One region of the Streptomyces sp. 135 genome, then DNA from elsewhere that is predicted to be linked to it. Evidence: riboswitches for the same ligand, from Rfam matches in the RefSeq annotation. Region 1 holds a riboswitch; each other region holds the start of a gene.

Region 1 (7,160 bases):
CCTACCCCGCCCACGACCCGTGCGCGGGCGCCGTGGCCGCCGACCGGCTGCTCGCCAGGCCCGACCGCCCCGACGCCGTCTACGGCCTCTTCGACCCCAACGGCACCGACCTGCTCGCCGCCGCCCGGCGGTACGGCCTGCGGGTCCCCGACGACCTGCTGCTCGTCTGTTGCAGCGAGTCCACGGTGTACGCCACCACGGAACCGCCCATCACCACGCTCTCCCTCAAGCCGAGACGCATCGGAACGGCCGTCGTACAGCTCCTCATCGACGCCATCGAGGGGCTCGACTCGGGCGGGCCCGTCGAGCAGGTGATACCGACCGAACTGATCGTGCGCACCTCGTCCGAGCGACGTCCGCCGCGCACGACGGTCAGTCCGCCACGCTCCTCGGGCTCGGGCTGACCCAGACGCTGACTCAGACGATTTCGGGCAGAGGTGGGCCACTAACCCGCCACCAGGGGGGAAACCTCTGCCCAATTCGGGAGAAAACCTCGGTGAACCGGGGCCTGGGACCGATTCACCACCCCTGGTGCACCACACAGCGGGAGCCGCATTCCTATGATGGGCGGACGACACCGCGGGCCGCTGCGACCAGGCAGTCCGTTCTCGGTGCAGATGCGGCGCAATGGTGGTGGAGGGGTCGATGACTCAGGGGGCCGGTCAGGGACCCGATGTGCGGACGGCGACGCTGCGCGACTTCCGCGTACCGGCGTACGTCCATGAGACGACCGGCCCCGCCGAGGTGAGCCCTCCGGCGCCGGCTCCGGGGGGGCTGCCGGACGACGGCTACACCCCCACCCAGCGTGACTTGCCGGTCATCAACCGCGGCGACACGGTCCAGGTGCAGGTCATGCCGGATCCCCCGCAGCCGAGGCCGGGCGACGAGCTCGGCCCGCTGTTCGTCGTGGGCGACGTGCACGGCTATCTGGACGAGCTCCTCGCGGCCCTCCAGGAACAGGGCCTCATCGACGCCGACGGCAACTGGTCCGCGGGCAACGCGCGCCTGTGGTTCCTCGGCGACTTCACCGACCGCGGGCCCGACGGCATCGGCGTCATCGACCTCGTGATGCGGCTGTCCGCCGAGGCCGCGGCCGCCGGCGGCTACTGCAAGGCGCTCATGGGCAACCACGAGCTGCTCCTGCTCGGCGCCAAGCGCTTCGGCGACACGCCCGTCAACTCCGGCGCGGGCACCGCCACCTTCCAGGCCGCCTGGCTGCTCAACGGCGGCCAGAAGACCGACATGGAGCGCCTGGAGGACCACCACCTCCAGTGGATGGCCCGGCTGGACGCGATGGAGGAGGCCGACGGCCACCTGCTCGTGCACTCCGACACGACCGCCTACCTGGATTACGGCGACTCGATCGAGGCAGTGAACGACACCATCCGCGAGACCCTCACGCGCAACGACGCCGACGAGTGCTGGGACCTCTTCCGCAAGTTCACCAAGCGCTTCGCCTTCCGCGACGAGTCGGGCTCCTCAGCCGTACGCGAGCTGCTGGACATGTACGGCGGCACGCGCATCGTCCACGGCCACAGCCCCATCCCCTACCTCCTGGGTGACGTCGGCTCCGAGGACGAGTCGGACGGCGGCGGACCGGTCATCGAGGGACCGCACGTCTACGCCGACGGCCTGGCCATCGCCATGGACGGCGGAGTGACCATGGCCGGAAAGCTACTGGTCTGCCAACTCCCCCTGGGTATCTGAGCGTTCGCTGGGCAGGCGCCCCCTTACAGGATCACGCCGACCGGGGGTGCCAATTCTGGAAACCCCCTGTCACCGCGTGCCGTCACGGCTCTACCATCGGCTTATCCGTAGCAGGCTCCCCTCCGTTTCTGCCCGACGGCTCGTAGCCATGCGAGCCTTAGCCCTACGGAGCATCGGGGGATGCACATGAACAGCGCTCCACACCTGCTCAATGAGGACCGCCCCGAATACGAGCGGATCCTCGACGAGGCGCTGCGCACCGCACCTGACCGTCCTGAACTCGCCGCAGTGGGCCAGCGGCTCAACACCGAACAACTGCGCACCATGGCCCTGAACGCGACAGCACTGATCACGGCCGCCGCCACGGCCGAGTACGCGCACTACGTGAAGGTTCGCGAGGAGTTGCGCGAACCTCGACCGTCCTCCACCTCGATTCGCGAAGGGAGTGGACACAGCGCCGCGGAGTCGGGCTCCGGCGGCATCGGCCTCGCCACGACGATGGGCGAGGTCGCGGAACCCGCGGCGGCGGCAGGAGCCGGGGCGATCGCCGTGGTGGCGGTCCTCGCCCCCGTCCTCGCCGGGACGGCCGCCGCGATCTTCCTGCTCGTCGGCTACATCCTGAAGATGCTCAACCCCGAGCCCGCCTTCGCGGACACCCTGCTCACCGCGGGATGGCTGTTCGGCGCGCTCACCGCCGGGGGCATCCTGGTCGCCGCGGTCGGTCTGCTCCTGACGGCCCTGCGAAACGGCGCCACATCGCTCCATGCGGGACTCCACGGCGAGCAGTACGAGGAAGTGTCCCGAGCCAGGGAAGCCTGGAGTCAGGCGCTCCTCGAACGGGGCGTCGTGCCGTTCCTCCGGGAGGCCCTGACGGATCCGGGCGCGGCTCCCGCGGCCCGCGCGCCGTCGCACGGGGCCGGAGGAGCCGCGGCGGGCGGCCGCATGCCGCAACTCGGCTACAACCGGCCCGGATTCAGCAGCCCGGACGGCGGCCGGGCGACGGGATCGCGGCCGAGCTTTTCGAGCCCCGACTTCTCCAGCCCGGACTTCGGCGGCCCCGAACACAAGCCCGAGTAGGCAGGGGTGTCCGCAGAGTCGGTCGTCGCGACACTCTGCGGGCACCCCCTACGTGCCTACGTGGTTTCGCTCAGTCGGCGATCGGCAGATAGACCCGGTTGCCGGCGGCGGCGAACTCCTTGGACTTCTGCTCCATGCCCGCCTCGATCTCGCCTTCCGCCAGGTCACCGCCGTGCTGGCGGCGGATGTCCTGGGAGATCTTCATCGAGCAGAACTTCGGCCCGCACATCGAGCAGAAGTGCGCCGTCTTCGCGGGCTCGGCCGGCAGCGTCTCGTCGTGGAACTCCCGCGCCGTGACCGGATCGAGGGCCAGGTTGAACTGGTCCTCCCAGCGGAACTCGAAGCGCGCGTCCGAGAGCGCGTCGTCCCAGTCCTGCGCGCCCGGGTGCCCCTTGGCGAGATCGGCCGCGTGCGCCGCGATCTTGTACGTGATGACGCCGGTCTTCACGTCGTCGCGGTTGGGCAGGCCGAGGTGCTCCTTCGGCGTGACGTAGCAGAGCATGGCCGTGCCCCACCAGCCGATCATCGCGGCGCCGATGCCCGAGGTGATGTGGTCGTAGGCGGGCGCGATGTCCGTGGTCAGCGGGCCGAGCGTGTAGAACGGCGCCTCCTCGCAGATCTCCTGCTGGAGGTCGATGTTCTCCTTGATCTTGTGCATCGGGACGTGACCGGGGCCCTCGATCATCGTCTGCACGTTGTGCCGCTTGGCGATCGTGTTGAGTTCCCCGAGGGTCCGGAGCTCGGCGAACTGCGCCTCGTCGTTGGCGTCCGCGATCGAACCGGGCCGCAGGCCGTCACCGAGCGAGTACGTCACGTCGTACGCCGCGAGGATCTCGCACAGCTCCTCGAAGTGCTCGTAGAGGAAGCTCTCCTTGTGGTGCGCGAGGCACCAGGCGGCCATGATCGAGCCGCCGCGCGAGACGATGCCGGTCTTGCGGCGGGCGGTGAGCGGGACGTACGGCAGGCGCACACCCGCGTGCACCGTCATGTAGTCCACGCCCTGCTCGGCCTGTTCGATGACCGTGTCCTTGTAGATCTCCCAGGTCAGCTCCTCGGCCTTGCCGTCGACCTTCTCCAGGGCCTGGTAGAGGGGCACGGTGCCGATGGGCACGGGGGAGTTGCGCAGGACCCACTCGCGGGTGGTGTGGATGTTGCGGCCGGTGGAGAGGTCCATGACCGTGTCGGCGCCCCACTGGGTCGCCCAGGTCATCTTGTCCACCTCCTCCTCGATGGAGGAGGTGACCGCGGAGTTGCCGATGTTGGCGTTCACCTTCACCAGGAACTTCTTGCCGATGATCATCGGCTCGATCTCCGGGTGGTTGACGTTGGCCGGGATCACGGCGCGGCCCGCGGCGACTTCGGCCCGCACGACCTCGGGGTCCATGTTCTCGCGGATCCCGATGAACTCCATCTCGGGCGTGATCTCACCGCGCCGGGCGTACGCGAGCTGTGTCACCGCCTGGCCCGGGCGGCCGCGGCGCGGCTGGCGGGGGCGGCCGGGGAAGACCGCGTCGAGGTTCTTGAGCCCGCCGCGCGGCGAGGTGTGCTTGATGCCGTCGTCCTCGGGGCGGGGCGGACGGCCCACGTACTCCTCGGTGTCGCCGCGGGCGATGATCCAGTTCTCCCGCAGCGGCGGCAGGCCGCGGCGGACGTCGGTCTCGGCGGACGGGTCGGTGTACGGACCCGATGTGTCGTACAGGGTGACGGCCTTGCCGTTGGTGAGGTGCACCTGGCGGACCGGCACGCGCAGATCGGGGCGTGAACCCTCGATGTACGCCTTGTGCCAGCCGATGGACTTCCCGGCCTCCGCCGCGACAGCGTTCTCAACGTGCTCGTCGCTGCTGGAGGCAGGCGTGCGTGCGTCCGATGTGGTCATGAGACCTACTCCCTACGCCGGCATTACCCGGTAACAGGTTCGGCGGTCGACGCAGCGGATTCCGTACGTTCATGCACGACTCGTGCCGTTTCGTACGGAGGTCAGCGCCCTCTCAGCCCGGTGCTCCGAGCTCCCGCGATTGCAAAGGTGGCTCCACGCTAGCGTCATGTCGGGCGCGCTGAACAGAGGGCCCCTCCCGTTCTTGCGATGATCGGTCCGTGACCACCACACCCCCGCCGCCGCCTCCGCCCTCACAACCGCCCCGCTCCGGCCCGTCCCCCGACGGCTCCGGGCACGGACACGGACACGGCCATACGCACAGCCACGGCCCCGCCGCGCCCGTCTCCCAGCACCTGCGCAAGGTCATCGCGGCGGTGCTGATCCCCTTCGCCACCGCGGTCGTCGTGGGCCTGTTGGTCCTGTGGCCGGGCGGGACGCCGAGCCATGAACGCACCGGCGTCGGCTTCGACCGGCAGACACAGTCGGCGACGGTCGCCAAGGTGCAGGAACTGCCCTGCAAGGACCTCAACCCCTCGCAGCCCCAGCCGAACGGCGACACCTCCACCCCCGAGGGCCAGAGCGCCCAGTCCCGGGCCGAGGGCACCTGCAAGAAGGCGCTGATCGAGGTGACCAGCGGTGACGACAAGGGCCGCACGTTCACCGAGATCATTCAGCCGGACTCGCCCCGGCAACTGCGCAAGGGCCAAGAGGTGGTGGTCGCCTACGAGCCCAAGGCCCCCGAGGGCCTTCAGTATTCGGTCACCGACGTGAACCGCAAGATCCCGATGGCGCTTCTCGCCGGCATCTTCGCGCTCGCCGTCGTGGTGGTGGGGCGGCTGCGCGGTGTGATGGCCCTGGTGGCACTCGCCATCAGCTTCCTGGTGCTGACCTTCTTCATCCTGCCGGCGATCCTCCAGGGGGCGAACCCCCTGGTCGTGGCGGTGATCGGGGCGAGCGCCATCATGCTGGTCGCGCTCTACCTCTGCCATGGCCTCACGGCCCGTACCTCGGTCGCGGTGCTCGGCACCCTCATCTCCCTCCTCCTGATCGGCCTGCTCGGCTCCCTGTTCATCGGCTGGGCCGCGCTGACCGGCAACACGGACGACAACACCGGCCTCATCCACGGCCTGTATCCGTCCATCGACATGAGCGGCCTGCTGCTCGCGGGCGTCATCATCGGCTCGCTCGGCGTCCTGGACGACGTGACGGTCACCCAGACCTCAGCCGTCTGGGAACTGCACCAGGCCAACCCGACCATGGGCTGGCGCGGCCTCTACCGCGCGGGCATCCGCATCGGCCGCGACCACATCGCCTCGGTCGTCAACACCCTCGTCCTGGCCTACGCGGGCGCCGCGCTGCCCCTGCTGCTGCTCTTCTCGATCGCGCAGTCCAGCGTGGGCACGGTCGCCAACAGCGAGTTGGTCGCCGAGGAGATCGTGCGCACCCTGATCGGCTCGATCGGCCTGGTCGCGTCGGTGCCGGTGACCACCGCGCTGGCCGCCCTGGTGGTCTCCGCCGACCGCTCCGCCACCGCCGGTCCCGGCGGCCCGGCCATGGCGACCGGCACCCCCGCTCCCCGCTCCTCCCGTGGCGGGAAGGGCCGCCGCCGCAAGGCCTGACGCCGAAAGGGACCCGCGCGGCCCCTTGAGCCGGGAGAAGCCGCGAAATGCACCAATCTGCCATTCATATCTGCCCACCGGTCGGCGGTCAGCCCGCGTTCTGCTCCTCCGCCAGAATCCGGTCGAGCGCCTCGTCGAGGTGCGCGTCGAAATCGGCGAGCGTCCGCTCCTGCCCGAGCGGCACCAACCGGTCCGTACGGTCCAGGAAGGCGAGCAGCGGCGGAATGCCCACCCGGAACAGCGCCTGATCCGGGCCGACCTGAAGCCTGATCAGCGCCTCGTCCATCAACTCGGGATCAGTGGGCTCGATCCGCACATCCCCGACCCCGCACGGCCGGCCCACCCCGTCGATCAACAGCTCCCGGCCGAATGCCCACGTCACCGGAGCGTCACCGGGCAGATGAAACGTCAGCCGCACGGCAAAAGGATCACCGGTCTCATAGCGCAACTCCACCGGGATACGAAACGAGAGCTCCTCGGAAACAAGGAAGCTCATCATGACCTCTGCCTGAACCGTCTCGTCCATCGCGCCCTACCCCGTCACTTGGCCTTCAAGTGGCCAGGAACCAACTCCCTGACACTCATGGCATCTTGCTTAAAGTACACACCAGATCACAAGGAGTGAGTTTTCAGATGCTGATAGAGAAGGCGAGTGTCCCTAGTAGCTTTCCGATCTCACGCTGCAATCTCTGTGCCGCGGGCAGCAGCCGGTCCGCCTGACCTGCGGGCACGGAAATGGCCAAGGTCGCCGCGGTGTCTCCCGCCAAGATCGGAATCGCCGCGCAGACCGTCCCCAACGCGTACTCCTGTCGCTCCACCACGGGCCTCATCCGCTCCATCGCCTCGAGCCGACGCAGAAACGTGCGGTCGTCGCGGACCGA
Region 2 (7,160 bases), 1.9 Mb from region 1:
CGATCAGGCCGTCGTGCGCACCGGTTTCGTGAACCTCCTGGGCACCCAGGACGACATCCAGGTCGTCGCCGAGGCCGAGGACGGCGCCCAGGCCGTCCGCCTCGCGGCCGAGCACCGCCCCGACCTGGTCCTGCTCGACATCCGTATGCCGCGCAAGAACGGCATCGACGCGGCCCGCGAGATCCTCGCGGCGTCCGGCGGCGCGACGAAGGCGCTGATGCTGACGACGTTCGGCCTCGACGAGTACGTGTACGAGGCGCTGACCGCCGGGGCCTCGGGGTTTCTGCTCAAGGACGCGACGTTCCCCGAACTGCTGCACGCGGTACGGGTCGTGGCGGCGGGCAACGCCCTGCTGTCGCCAGAGATCACCAAGCGTCTCGTCGCCGAGTTCACGCGCCAGCGGGCCGCCGTCCCCCCGGTTCCCGCGGGCGGCGTCGACGGGCTGACGGCCCGTGAGGTGGAGGTGCTCGTCCTCATCGCGCAGGGCCTGTCGAACGCGGAGATCGCCGACCGCCTCACGATCACCGACCACACCGTGAAGACGCACATCAACCGCCTCTTCACCAAGATGGGGCTGCGCGACCGGGCGCAGGCGGTGATCCTCGCGTACGAACGGGGACTGGTGAGGGCCGCGGCGGCGCGGAGCTGAACCGTACTCCTCAGCCGAAGGAGGCCCGCGCCAACCAGAAGTCGAGCAGCTCCCGCTCCCCCAGGACCTCCCCCTCTCCTTGAGCGCGCGCTACAGCGACTTCCGCCCCCCGGACACCCCCGCCGCCGGCAAGGCCCCCGCGCCCCCGAGAACCACCACATCCCCGGCGTCGAAGGCGACCCCCACCCTCTCGCCCACCTCCGGCGCCTCCCGCAGCGCGCACGCCGCCTCCAGGCGCGGTCCTTCCGCCGGCTGGAGGCGCACCGCGACATGGGTGCCGCGGAAGGTCCGTGCCGTCACGGCGCAGGGCAGCCCCTGCTCGACGGGGACGAGGCGCACCCCGGCCGGCCGCACCAGGATCTCGCAGCGCCCGGCGGGGGCGCCCTTCGGCACGGGGACCTTGCCCCATGCCGTGTCGGCCGTCTCGCCGGTGACCGTCGCCGGGAGCACGTTCTCGAAGCCGAGGAACCGCGCGACGAACTCGTCCACCGGGCGCTGCCACACCTCGAGGGGCGTGCCGGACTGGGCGATCCGCCCCTCCCGCATCACGACGACCCGGTCGGCTAGCGCGAAGGCCTCACCCTGGTCGTGCGTGACGGCGAGCACGGTCGTGCCCAACTCGTCGAAGAGTTCCCGCAGTTCGACGACGAGGCGTTCGCGCAGGGAGCGGTCGAGCTGACCCAGCGGCTCGTCGAGCATCAGCAGCCGGGGGCGGGGCGCGAGTGCGCGCGCGAGGGCGACCCGCTGCTGCTCGCCGCCGGAGAGCGAGGCGACCGCGCGCCGCTGCGCCTTCGGCAGGCCGACGAGTTCGAGCAACTCGGCGACGCGGTCGGCCTGTTCGCCGCGCGAGGCGCCCCGCATGCGCAGCCCGAAGGCGACGTTGCCCGCCACGTCGCGCTGCGGGAAGAGCTGGTGGTCCTGGAACATCAGGCCGACGCCCCGCTTGTGCGCGGGCACCCCGCGCTGGTCACGCCCGCCGAGCTCGATGCGCCCCGCGTCGAGCGACTGGAGCCCGGCGACCGCCCGCAGCAGCGTCGACTTGCCGCTGCCGCTCGGCCCGAGCACGCAGACGATCTCGTGCTCGGCGACCTCCAGGTCCACGGCGTCGAGCACGGCCCGCGCCCCGAACCGGACCGTCGCCTCACGCAGGCTCAGCAAGGCGGTCGTCATCAGAACTCCCCCGAAGTGCGGTCGGTACGGATGCGTTCCAGCAGCAGCAGCGACACCGCGCACACCACCATCAGGATGGTCGAAAGGGCCATCGCCTGGCCGTAGTTGAGGTCCCCGGCCCGCCCGAGCAGCCGCGCCACGGCCACCGGCAGGGTCGGGTTGTCGGGCCGCGCGATGAAGACGGTCGCCCCGAACTCGCCGAGCGACACAGAGAAGGCGAACCCGGCGGCGATCAGCAGCGCCCGCCGCACCATCGGCAGGTCCACCTCCCGCCAGGCCCGCAGCGGCGACGCCCCGAGCACGGCCGCCGCCTCCCGGAGCCGTCCGTCCACCGCGCGCAGGACGGGCAGCATGGTGCGTACGACGAACGGCACGCCGACCAGGGCCTGGGCGAGCGGCACCAGGATCCAGGTGGCCCGCAGATCAAGGGGCGGCTCGTCCAGCGCGATCAGGAACCCGAAGCCGACGGTCACCGCCGATACCCCGAGCGGCAGCATGAGCAGCGCGTCGAATCCGCGTACGAGACGACCGGCTCTCCGCGTGAGCGCGGCCGCCGCCAGCCCGCCGATGACGACCGCGATGCCGGTGGCCACCACCGCGTACTGGAGCGAATTCCACACCGCCTCGATCGGCGGCACGAGGAAGGCACCGCCCTCCGCCGAGGTCAGCTCCCGGTAGTACGCGAATCCATGGCCGCCGGGAGCGTCGAGGGAGCGCTGGACCAGCACGCCGAGCGGCAGCAGTATCAGCCCGGCGACCGTGGCCATGACCAGGCCGAGCAGCGTCCACTGCCCCGCGCCGCGCGGGCGGCGGGCCACGGCCGAGGCGTCGACCAGCTTCAGCACGCTCTCGCGCCGCCGCACGGTCCAGGCATGGATCGCGAGGATGAGCCCGACCGCCGCGAACTGCACGACGGTCAGGACGGCGGCCGTGGGCAGGTCGAGCAGCTGCGCGGTCTGCCGGTAGATCTCCACCTCAAGGGTGGAGTACGCGGGTCCGCCGAGGATCTGGACGATGCCGAAGGAGGTGAAGGTGAAGAGGAAGACCATGAGGGCGGCGGCCGCGACGGCCGGCCCGAGCGCGGGCAGCGTCACCGTCCGCCAGGCCCTCCAGCGCGAGGCGCCGAGCATCCGCGCGGCCTCCTCCTGGCGCGGGTCGAGCTGTGACCAGAGCCCGCCGACGGTGCGGACGACGACCGCGTAGTTGAAGAACACGTGCGCGAGCAGGATCGCCCACACGGTGGTGTCGAGCCGCACACCCCACAGCTCGTCGAAGAGCCCGCCCCGCCCGATCAGCGCGAGGAACGCCGTGCCGACCACGACGGTGGGCAGCACGAACGGCACGGTGACGACGGCCCGCAGCACCTGCTTGCCCGGGAAGTCGAAGCGCGCGAAGACATACGCGCCGGGGAGCGCGATCAGCAGCGTGAGCGCGGTCGACGCGAGCGCCTGCCAGGTGGTGAACCACAGGACGTGCCGGATGTCGGACTGCCCGAGCACGTCCACGATCCGCCCGAACCGCCAGCCGCCGTCCACATGCAGTCCGCGCGCGACGATCGCCGTGACCGGATAGGCGAAGAAGAGCGCGAAGAACGCGACGGGCACGGCCATCAGACCGAGCCGCGCCGCGCTCCCGCGGCCGAATCCCCTGGGGGGACGGGCCTTTACTTCAGTACGAGCGAGGTCCACGACTTGATCCACGGCTCGCGGTTGTCGGCGATCTTCTTCGGGTCCATGGTCTGCGGCTCGTCGACCGTCACACCGTGCTTCGTGAACAGCTCGGGCAGCTCGACGCCCTCCCGCACCGGGTTCACGAACATGTTCAGCGGCATGTCCGCCTGGAACTCCTCGCCCGCCAGGAAGTCCAGGAGCGCCTTGCCGCCCTTGGCGTTCTCGGCGTTGCTGAGCAGGCCCGCGTACTCGACCTGGCGGAAGCACGTGCCGGTCGCGACGCCGGTCGGCGCCTCCTTGGGCCGCGGCTTGCCGTAGAGCACCTCCACGGGCGGCGAAGAGGCGTAGGAGACGACGAGCGGCCGGTCGCCCTTGGCCTTCTTGCCGCCCGCGGACCCGGAGAACTCCTCGTTGTACGCCTGCTCCCAGCCGTCGACGACCTTGACGCCGTTGGCCTTGAGCTTCTTCCAGTAGCCCTCCCAGCCCTTGTCGCCGTACTTCGCGGCGGTGCCGAGCAGGAAGCCGAGACCGGGCGACGAGGTCGAGGCGTTCTCGGTGACCAGCAGGTTCTTGTACGCGGGCTCGGCCAGATCCTCGAAGGATTTCGGCGGCGCCAGCTTCTTGTCGGCGAAGTACTTCTTGTCGTAGTTGACGCAGATGTCACCGCTGTCCACGGGCGTCACGCGGTGCTTGCCCTGGTCGACGCGGTACTCCGGCTTGATCTCGTCCGAGCCCTTGGCCTCGTACGACTGGAAGAGGCCGTTGTCGAGCGCCCGTGACAGCAGGGTGTTGTCGACTCCGAAGAAGACGTCGCCCTGCGGGTTGTCCTTGGAGAGGATCGCCTTGTTCACGGCGGCGCCCGCGTCCCCGTCCTTGAGGACCTTGACCTGGTACCCGGACCGCTTCTCGAATTCCTTCAGTACGTCCTTGGAGACGTTGAAGGAGTCATGGCTGACGAGCGTGACGGACTTGGAGTCCGCCTTCGAGGCGTCGTCGCCGGAGCCGCACGCCGAGACGGCGACGAGCCCGAGGCCCACCGCGATGGCGACGGAGGTGATCTTCTTGGTGCTCACTGAGTTGTCCTCCTGGGTGTCCAGGAAGAGACGCGGCCCTGCCCGCCGACCGGATGGCCGCGGGCAGGGCGCAACAGCTTGAGTGGTGCCCGAACTTCCTACCCAGAATGACCTGGGCGAGGTTCAGAGGGTCTGCGGCCCACCTGTCCAAGGTGCCGCACTCTCAGCGCTGTGGCGCTCCCCTGTCGGAATATGCAGATGTGTGTACGACGGCCAGACTACCTCTCGGCCGCGGCGAGCTGACCGCACGCCCCGTCGATCTCCTGGCCCCGGGTGTCCCGGATCGTGACCGGCACGCCATGGGCGGCGATGGCCTCCACGAACGCCTTCTCGTCCTCGGGCCGCGAGGCCGTCCACTTCGAGCCCGGCGTGGGGTTCAGCGGGATCAGGTTCACGTGCACCGGCTTGCCCTTGAGCAGCCGGCCGAGGCGGTCACCGCGCCACGCGTGGTCGTTGATGTCGCGGATCAGCGCGTACTCGATGGAGAGGCGACGCCCCGACTTGGCCGCGTACTCCCAGCCGGCGTCGAGCACCTCCCGCACCTTCCACTTGGTGTTGACCGGCACGAGGGTGTCGCGCAGGTCGTCGTCCGGGGCGTGCAGCGAGATCGCGAGACGGCACTTGAAGCCCTCGTCGGAGAACCGGTGGATGGCGGGGACGAGCCCCACCGTCGACACCGTGATCCCGCGCTGCGAGAGCCCGAGGCCGTCCGGCTCGGGGTCGGTGAGGCGGCGGATGGCACCGGTCACACGGTTGTAGTTGGCCAGCGGCTCGCCCATGCCCATGAAGACGATGTTGGACAGCCGGGCGGGCCCGCCGGGGATCTCGCCGTCGCGCAGCGCGCGCATGCCGTCGACGATCTGGTGCACGATCTCGCCCGTCGACAGGTTCCGGTCGAGACCGGCCTGGCCGGTGGCGCAGAACGGGCAGTTCATGCCGCATCCGGCCTGGGAGCTGATGCACATCGTGACCCGGTCGGGGTAGCGCATGAGCACCGACTCCACCAGCGTCCCGTCGAAGAGCCGCCAGAGCGTCTTGCGGGTGGTGTCGTCGTCACAGCTGATGTGCCGCACCACGGACATCAGGTCGGGCAGCAGAGCCTCACGGAGCTTGTCGCGCGCGCCGGCGGGGATGTCGGTCCACTCGGCCGGGTCGTGGGCGTACCGCGCGAAGTAGTGCTGCGAGAGCTGCTTGGCGCGGAACGGCTTCTCGCCGATGGCGGCGACGGCCTCCTTGCGCTCGGCGGGCGTGAGGTCGGCGAGGTGCCGCGGGGGCTTCTTGGCTCCGCGGGGCGCGACGAAGGTGAGTTCTCCGGGTACAGGCATGGTCCATCCAGTGTCGCAGACATACGACGAGGGGCCCGCCGCCCTGTGGACAACGGACCCCTCACGCACATTCACGCAGGTCAGACCAGGTAGAGGTCAGCCGGACCCGACGAAGATCACCAGCAGGAGCCAGACGACCGGCGCCGTCGGCAGCAGTGAATCCAGGCGGTCCATGATGCCGCCGTGCCCCGGCAGCAGCGTGCCCATGTCCTTGATGCCGAGGTCCCGCTTGATCATCGACTCGCCGAGATCGCCGAGCGTGGCGCTCGCCGCGACCGCGAGGCCGATGAGCAGCCCCTGCCACCACGTCCCGCCGTCGATCAGGAACTCCATGCACAGCGCGCCCGCCGCCATCGCGAACGTGATCGCACCGAGCAGGCCCTCGCGGGTCTTGCCGGGGCTGATGCGCGGCGCCAGCTTGTGCTTGCCGAAGCGCCAGCCGACCGCGTACGCCCCGGTGTCGCTGACCACGGTCAGGAGCAGGAAGGTGAGCACCCGCTGCGGTCCGTCGTCCGCGGTGAGCATCAGCGCCACGAACGTGGCGAGGAACGGGACGTAGAAGGCCGCGAAGACCCCCGCCGTGACGTCCTTCAGATAGCCCTCGGGAGGCTCGGTCATGCGCCAGACCAGGACGGCGAGCGCGGTGAGCGCCATCGCCACCCAGGCACCCTCGGGGCCCCGGACGTAGCCGGCGACGACCATCGCCGCGCCGCCCACCGCGAGCGGCACCAGCGGCGCCTTGATGGCCTTGCGCTCCTCCAGGCGGGAGGTGAGCTCCCAAAGGCCGACCACCACGGCGACCGCTATCACGCCGATGAAGGCGGCCTTCACGATGAACAGCGACGCGATGATCACCGCGCCGAGACCCACACCGACTCCTATGGCCGCACCGAGATCGCGGCCCGCGCTCTTCTTCGGCGCGGGCTGCGGCGCTGCCGGGGCGGGCTGTGGTGCGCTGGGCATGGGCTCCTGCGAGGGCTCGTCACGGAACAGGGGGCCGCCCATCCGAGTGGCCCCCCGGTCGTCCTGGTCAGAGCCGCTCACCGGTGCGTCGGGCACGATGGGCATCGGCTGCGTCACGGACGGAAGCAGCGCGTCCTGCGCATCGTACGCGGGACCTGCCGGGGGCGCCCCCTGACCAGGTCCCTGGTCGGGCGGCCCCCAATACCCGGCTCTGGGCGGCGCCCCCCAGGAAGAGTCGTTCACGGATCGGTTTCCTGATTCCTCGGACTCGAGCCTCAGACTTCGAGCAGCTCGGCTTCCTTGTGCTTGA
Region 3 (7,160 bases), 2.0 Mb from region 1:
CCACGGGGATGTGGGCGCCGACGGGGTTGCGGGACGCGGCGCCCAAGGACGCCGGACGGGGGGATTTGTTGCTGCTCACGCCGTCAAGGGTGGCACGTGGGCGGGGCCGGGCGGGCATCGGCCGGGGGTGGGCTTCGTCATCCCCGCCGGGGCGGAGGGGGCCCGCGCGGACCCCCGGGGGCCCAGGCTCAGCGGATCTCGATGGTGATCGTCGACCCCTTGGGGGCCTCGTCGCCCGCGTCCACCGACTGGTCCTTCACCGTGTCCCCGAAGAGGCCGAGCAGCCCGCGGTCCTTCTCCACCGCGAAGCCTTTCGACTCCAGCTTGTCCACGGCCTCGTCGACGCTCATCCCGGTGACGTCCGGGACCTCGACCATCGGGGGGCCCTTGGAGATCGTCAGCGTGACCGTGTCCCCCTCGGCGAGCGGCTTGTCCGCCACGGGGTCCTGCGCGGCGACGGCGCCCTTGTCCTCGTCGGAGTGGATGCGGGCCGACTTGATCTTCGCCTTCAGCCCGGCGTCCTCCAGGTCCGCTACGGCGTCGGCCTCGGACTCGCCCACCACGTCCGGCACCTCGACCTGGCGGCCCTTGCTGACGATCAGGGCGACGGCCGAGTCGGCCTTGCGGGTGAAGCCGGCCCGCGGGTCCGTACGCACCACGGAGCCCTTCGCGACGTCCTCGCTGAAGGTCTTGGTGACCATGCCGGGGGCGAGACCGGAGTTCTTCAGCTCCTTCTTCGCCTCGGCCAGCGGGATGCCCTTGACGTCCGGCACCTTCACCTTCTCCGGGCCCCGCGAGATGGTCAGCGTCACCTGGTCGTTCTGCCGGATGCGCTCGCCCGGTGCGGGGTCGGTCCCCATGACCGTGCCGCGCTTGTCGGTGTCGCTGTACTCGCGCTTGATCTCCTTGACCTCGAGGCCGGCTTCCGCCAGACGCTTCTCGGCCTGCGCCTCGGTCTTCGCCAGGAGCGGCGGGACCTCCGTGAACTGGCCGGAGTTGATGTACCAGACACCCGCGCCCAGGCCGAGGGCCAGGAGCACCGCGGCCACCACCGCGATCGTGCGGCGGCGCGGATCGAACGGGCCGCGCGAGCGCCGTGCCGGGGCGGGTGGCGCCGGCGGCGGTGTCGTCAGAACGCTGGTGCGGTTCAGGGCGTCCTGCCGGCCCTGCTCTGCCTCGGCCGAGAGCGGGAGTGGCAGCGGGAGCTGCGCCGAGCGGTCCGCGCGCGGGATCACGCTGGTGCGGTCCTCGGAGTTGTCATGGTGGCCGGGGGCGTCATGCTCCGCCGCGCGGGCCTGCGGCGGCACCGCGTCGAGCTGCTCCTCGGTGAGGGCGGCCCGCGCCTGGCGCAGCTGGGCGAGGAGGGCCACCGCGTCGTGCGGGCGGACGTCGGGGGTGCGGGCGGTGGCGGAGGCGACCAGCTCGTCGAGGGCGAAGGGGAGCCCCGGCACGGCCGCCGACGGGGGCGGCACGTCTTCGTTGAGGTGCTGGTAGAGCACCTGGGCGGGGGAGTCCCCGGAGTGCGGCTTCGCGCCGGTCAGCATCTCGTAGAGCACCACGCCGCAGGCGTACACGTCCACGCGCGTGTCCGCCGTGCCGTGCTCGATCTGCTCGGGAGCGAGATAGGAGACGGTGCCAAGGACGGTGCCGGTCGTGTTCGTGACGGTGTCCACCGCGCGTACGAGGCCGAAGTCGGCGACCTTCACCCGGCCGTCGTCCCCTATGAGGACGTTCTCGGGCTTCATGTCGCGGTGCACGAACCCGGCGCGGTGCGCGGCGCCGAGCGCGGCGAGGACCGGCTCCAGGATGTCGAGCGCGGCCCGCGGCTGGAGCGCGCCGCGCTCGCGCAGGACGTCACGCAGCGTGCAGCCTGCCACGTACTCCATCGCCAGATAGACGTACGCCCCGTCGGTGCCCTGGTCGAAGACGCCGACCACGTTCGGGTGCGAGAGGCGGGCGACCGACTTCGCCTCGCGGATGAAGCGCTCCACGAAGGAGGCGTCGGCCGCCAGCGTGGGGTGCATCACCTTGAGCGCGAGCACGCGGTCGAGGCGGGTGTCCACGGCCCGGTAGACCGTGGCCATCCCGCCGACCGCGATGCGCCCCTCGATCCGGTAACGGCTGTCGAGCAGCTGCCCGACGAGGGGGTCCTGAAGGGTCGTGTCCACGCAGGGGAGTCTACGAGCCCCCACCGACACCGTGGCCGGTGCGGTGGGCCCGCGGCCGGACTGCAGCGCAGCTGTGACCGTTCCCGCCGTCGCTCAGAACGCCGGCCGCTCCGGATCCAGCCGCGCCTTGCCCTCCGCGGGGGACGACGCCTCCGCGAAGTGGCGGCGGGGGATCCGCCCGGCCCGGTACGCGAGGCGGCCCGCCTCGACGCCGTGCCGCATGGCCTCCGCCATCAGGACCGGCTCCTGCGCCCGCGTCACGGCCGAGGCGAGCATCACACCCGCGCACCCCAGCTCCATGGCGAGCACCGCGTCGGACGCCGTGCCCGCGCCCGCGTCCAGGATCACCGGCACGCGCGCGTGCTCGACGATCAGCTGGAAGTTGTGCGGGTTGCGGATGCCGAGCCCCGAGCCGATGGGGGAGCCGAGCGGCATGATCGCCGCGCACCCCACGTCCTGGAGCTTGCGCGCGAGCACCGGGTCGTCGTTCGTGTACGGAAGGACCGTGAAGCCGTCGTCGACGAGGGTCTCGGCGGCGTCCAGGAGCTCGATCGGGTCCGGGAGCAGCGTGCGCTCGTCCGCGATCACCTCCAGCTTCACGAGATCCGTGCCGAGCGCCTCGCGTGCGAGACGGGCCGTGAGGACGGCCTCCCCGGCGGTGAAACAGCCCGCCGTGTTCGGCAGGACGCGGATGCCGAGCCGGTCCAGGACGGAGAGCACCGAGCCCTGCACGCCGGGGTCGAGGCGGCGCATGGCGACCGTGGTCAGTTCGGTGCCGGACGCGACGAGGGAGCGTTCGAGGACGTCGAGGCTGGGCGCCCCGCCCGTGCCCATGATCAGGCGCGAGGAGAGGGTGAGTCCGCCGATGACGAAAGGGTCGTCTGCCATGGTCGGATCAGCCTCCCTGGACTGCGGTGAGTACTTCGACGCGGTCACCGGCGGCGAGCACGGTGCCGGACCACCGCGCGCGCGGGACGACGGTTTCGTTGAGGGCGGCGGCGACACCGGAGTGGGCCGCCGTGAGGGTGGCGACGAGGGCTTCGAGCGTGGTGCCCGAGGTCACGTCGCGTACCTCTCCGTTGACGGAAACGGTGAAGGGCGTACTGGAGGCGGGCGTACTCATGCGGGTTGCTCCGTGAACGACTGCGTGGGCAGTGGCTGCGTAGGGGGTACGAGGGAGGGCTCGGTGAAGCGGCGCGGGGTGAACGGCCGCGCCTCGTCGGGAAGCTCACCGGTGGCCAGGGAGTGCGCCATGACGTCGCCCGTCAGGGGCGTCAGCAGGACGCCGTTGCGGTAGTGCCCGGTGGCCAGCTGGAGCCCGGGCAGCCGCGTCGGGCCGAGCAGGGGCGCGTTGTCGGGGGAGCCGGGGCGCAGGCCCGCGCGGGTCTCGGTCAACGGCAGCTCGGTGATGCCGGGCACGAGTTCGTGGGCGTCCCGCAGGAGTTCGTAGACGCCGCCCGCGGTGACCGTGGTGTCCCAGCCGAGCTCCTCGCTGGTGGCGCCGACGACGAGTTCGCCGTTCTCGCGGGGGACGAGGTAGAGGGCGCCACCGCGCACGACCGCGCGCACGGTGCGGCTCAGGAACGGCGCGTACGCCTTCGGCACCGTCAGGCGCAGCACCTGCCCCTTCACCGGCCGCACGGGCGGCAGGACGTCGTCGGGAACGCCCGCGAGGCGCCCGCTGAGGCTGCCCGCCGCCAGCACGACCTGGTCCGCGTGCAGTTCGGTGCCGTCCCCGAGGACGACTCCCCCGGCCCGGTCGCGTACGACCGAGAGCCGCTCGGCCCAGCCGCGGTGGAAGGTGACGCCCGCCCGCTCGCAGGCCACTAGCAGCGCCGCCGCGAGCCGGCGCGGGTCGACCTGGTGGTCGCCGTCGACCCGTAGCCCGCCCCGCACGCCCGGTGCGAGCATCGGCTCCAGGCGGCGGCACTCGCGGCCGCTCAGCCACTGCGACTCCAGGCCGGACCGGCACTGAAGGGCGTGCAGTTCGCGCAGGTGGGCGCGGTCGTCGGAGTCGAGCGCGACGGCGAGCGTGCCGCACGCGCGGTAGCCGAGGTCGCCGACACCGCGGTCGCTCGCCTCGGCCAGTTCGGCGGCGAAGTCCGGATAGCGCCGCGCGGATTCGAGGTTGAGTGCGAGCAGCGTCTGCTCGCCGTGGTGCAGTTCGGTGACGGCGGCCAGCATGCCGGCCGCCACCTGCGCGGCCCCGCCGCCAGGCTCGGGGTCGACGACGGCGACGGAGAGTCCGCGCTGCGCGGTCCGCCAGGCCGTGACCAGGCCGATGATGCCGCCCCCCACGACGAGGACGTCCGTCGGAGTCTTCGATTCCGCCGGTGGCGCACAGGATGGTGTGCGGGGTGGTGTACGTGGCTGCATGGGCGTCCAGCCCCTCCCTTCGCCGGCATGACCCGGATCAGGTTCGTACGGTCGGAGGCCGTCCCAGCCTCCCTCTCAGCCCGGTGCGTCCGGGCTCCCGCGAGTGCTCTGCACCGGCCACCCTAGCCCGTCGCCCCGCGCGGCAGTAGGGGAGCCGTGCCGCCATGGGCGGTGACGGTGTGTCAGAGATCTCCCCGCCCGCCTCTGAAGGCGCCGCCGTCCGCCGCCCTACAGTGATCGGGTGAGCGAGCAGCAGAGGCAGAGCGAGCGGCACGTCGTCATCGTCGGCGCCGGGATGGCAGGGGTGCAGACCGCCGTGGCCCTGCGTGAGCGGGGTTTCGCCGGTCCGGTCACCGTGATCGGCGCGGAACCCCACCAGCCGTACGACAGGCCGCCGCTGTCCAAGGCGGTGCTGCTCGGCAAGGCGGAGGGCTCCGCCTTCGACATCGACTTCGAGGCGCTCGGCATCGGGCTCCGCCTGGGCCGCGAGGTCACCGGGGTGCGCCCCGCGGACCATGAGCTGGACACGGCCGAGGGCCCGGTCGCCTATGACGTCCTGGTGCTCGCGACCGGCGCCGAGCCGATCCGGCTGCCGGGCACCGAGGGCGTTCCCGGCGTCCACCTCCTGCGCACCCTGGACGACGCCGCGCGGCTGCGGCCGGTACTCGCCGCGCAGCACGACATCGTGGTGGTGGGCGCGGGCTGGACGCGCCGGAGGTGCTGCGTGGAGCACGTGGCCGCGCGCCGGGTCGTGCATGCGACCGCCTGGCTGACCGGCTCCGGCATCGCCCTCGGCGCCCACGGGGAAGTCGTGGCCGACGACCACCTGCGCGCCTCGGTGCCCGACGTGTACGCGGTCGGCGACTGCGCCTCGTTCCCTTCCGGGCGGTACGGCGAACGACTGCTCGTCCACCACTGGGACAACGCCCTCCAGGGCCCGCGCACGGTCGCGGCGAACATCATCGGCGAGGACCCCGCGGCGTACGACCCGGTGCCGTACTTCTGGTCGGAGCAGTTCGGCCGCTTCGTGCAGTACGCGGGCCATCACACGCCGACGGACGAGCTGGTGTGGCGCGGCGACCCCACGGGCATGGCCTGGTCGGTCTGCTGGCTGCGGTCCGGCGCCCTGGTGGCGGTCCTCGCGGTGGGCCGCCCCCGGGACCTGGCCCAGGGCCGCAAACTGATCGAGTCAGGCACCCGCCTGGACCCCACTCTGACGGCAGACCCGTCGGTGCCCCTGAAAAAGGCAGCGCTATAACGCCCCTGCCAGGGGCGCGGGGAACTGCGCGCCCAGCCCTCACGCACCCGCACCCGGTCACGCGCCCCCGGACCGCCGGGCGCGGTGCCGTCCGCTGTAGGCCTCCGGCCAGAGATACGCTGGGACGGTGACCGAGATTGACGCAAAGACCGATGCTCTCGTCCCCGCCTGGCTCCACCTCCCCGACATCGCGGAAATGCTCGACGTCGAGGTGACGCGCGTACGCCAGCTGGTCAAGGACGGCCAGCTGATCGCCGTACGCCGTGGTGAGAACCGGACGCTCCAGGTGCCGGCCGCCTTCATCGACGGCGACAAGGTCGTCAAGGGCCTCGTCGGCACCTTGACGCTCCTGAGGGACGACGGTTTCTCCGACGAAGAGATGCTCGAGTGGCTCTTCACCCCCGACCCGACCCTGCCCGGCACCCCCGCGCAGGCACTGAGCGAGAATCGCGGCACGGAGGTGAAGCGCCGCGCCCAGGCGCTCGCCGTCTGAGCAGGCGCCCGTCGTCTGACTGAACACACCGTTCGGGATGCGGGCCGCGCGACGCGCGGCCCGCACGCCCACCGACACCGGGGGGACTTCTCCATGGCCGCCGACCACCCGCGCGCCCAGCTCGCCGACGCCCGGCTCTACCTGTGCGTGGATGCCCGCAAGCGTCAGGGAGACCTCCCCGACTTCCTCGACGCCGTCCTCGCGGGCGGCGTCGACATCGTGCAGCTGCGCGACAAGGGCATGGAGGCGGCCGAGGAGCTGGAGCACCTCCAGGTCTTCGCCGACGCCGCCCGGCGCCACGGCAAGCTCCTCGCGGTGAACGACCGCGCGGACGTCGCGCACGCCATCGGCGCCGACGTCCTCCACCTGGGCCAGGGCGACCTGCCCGTCCCCGCGGCCCGCGCCATCCTCGGCGGCAGCGACGACGTACTCATCGGCCGCTCCACGCACGCCGAGTCCGAGGCCGCCGCGGCCGCCGTCCAGGAGGGCGTGGACTACTTCTGCACCGGCCCCTGCTGGCCCACCCCCACCAAGCCGGGGCGTCACGCCCCGGGCCTCGACCTGGTCCGCTACACGGCCTCCCTCGGCACGGACCGCCCCTGGTTCGCCATCGGCGGCATCGACGCGGGCAACCTCGACGAGGTGCTCGAAGCGGGCGCGCGCCGCGTCGTCGTCGTACGGGCGATCAGCGAGGCCGACGACCCGGGCGCCGCGGCGGCGGATTTCGCGAAGCGGCTGCGTACGGCCGACTGAGCACCTGCTCGGCACTCGCTCGGTGGTGTCCGATCCGTGTCCGATCCGTGGACAAGAAACCGGCAAATGGGATGAAATCCCCAGGCCCGGTTGGGTGACCGCCAGGGCCTGG

What was found. A riboswitch is a leader RNA that binds a small molecule or an ion and turns the genes downstream of it on or off. The one in region 1 is predicted to bind thiamine pyrophosphate.
Region 2: linked by a shared signal. The riboswitch ahead of KKZ08_RS27925 (thiamine ABC transporter substrate-binding protein) and the one ahead of thiC (phosphomethylpyrimidine synthase ThiC) in region 1 are both predicted to bind thiamine pyrophosphate.
Region 3: linked by a shared signal. The riboswitch ahead of thiO (glycine oxidase ThiO) and the one ahead of thiC (phosphomethylpyrimidine synthase ThiC) in region 1 are both predicted to bind thiamine pyrophosphate.

The regions. Positions count from the first base shown of each region.
Region 1 covers NZ_CP075691.1:4,251,139-4,258,298, forward strand. The annotation lists gene KKZ08_RS19160 (LacI family DNA-binding transcriptional regulator) at 1-404, shown strand, start outside; gene KKZ08_RS19165 (metallophosphoesterase) at 646-1,707, shown strand; gene KKZ08_RS19170 (hypothetical protein) at 1,888-2,784, shown strand; gene thiC (phosphomethylpyrimidine synthase ThiC) at 2,855-4,660, opposite strand; TPP riboswitch at 4,653-4,807, opposite strand; gene KKZ08_RS19180 (YibE/F family protein) at 4,879-6,279, shown strand; gene KKZ08_RS19185 (SsgA family sporulation/cell division regulator) at 6,368-6,805, opposite strand; gene KKZ08_RS19190 (IclR family transcriptional regulator C-terminal domain-containing protein) at 6,909-7,160, opposite strand, start outside.
Region 2 covers NZ_CP075691.1:6,155,529-6,162,688, reverse strand. The annotation lists gene KKZ08_RS27940 (response regulator transcription factor) at 1-649, shown strand, start outside; gene KKZ08_RS27935 (ABC transporter ATP-binding protein) at 740-1,819, opposite strand; gene KKZ08_RS27930 (iron ABC transporter permease) at 1,819-3,507, opposite strand; gene KKZ08_RS27925 (thiamine ABC transporter substrate-binding protein) at 3,483-4,562, opposite strand; TPP riboswitch at 4,640-4,756, opposite strand; gene rlmN (23S rRNA (adenine(2503)-C(2))-methyltransferase RlmN) at 4,781-5,887, opposite strand; gene KKZ08_RS27915 (phosphatidate cytidylyltransferase) at 5,984-7,093, opposite strand; gene frr (ribosome recycling factor) at 7,126-7,160, opposite strand, start outside.
Region 3 covers NZ_CP075691.1:2,258,879-2,266,038, reverse strand. The annotation lists gene KKZ08_RS10215 (deoxyribonuclease IV) at 1-79, opposite strand, end outside; gene pknB (Stk1 family PASTA domain-containing Ser/Thr kinase) at 189-2,168, opposite strand; gene KKZ08_RS10205 (thiazole synthase) at 2,262-3,056, opposite strand; gene thiS (sulfur carrier protein ThiS) at 3,064-3,291, opposite strand; gene thiO (glycine oxidase ThiO) at 3,288-4,544, opposite strand; TPP riboswitch at 4,542-4,655, opposite strand; gene KKZ08_RS10190 (FAD-dependent oxidoreductase) at 4,786-5,802, shown strand; gene KKZ08_RS10185 (Rv2175c family DNA-binding protein) at 5,930-6,295, shown strand; gene thiE (thiamine phosphate synthase) at 6,389-7,048, shown strand.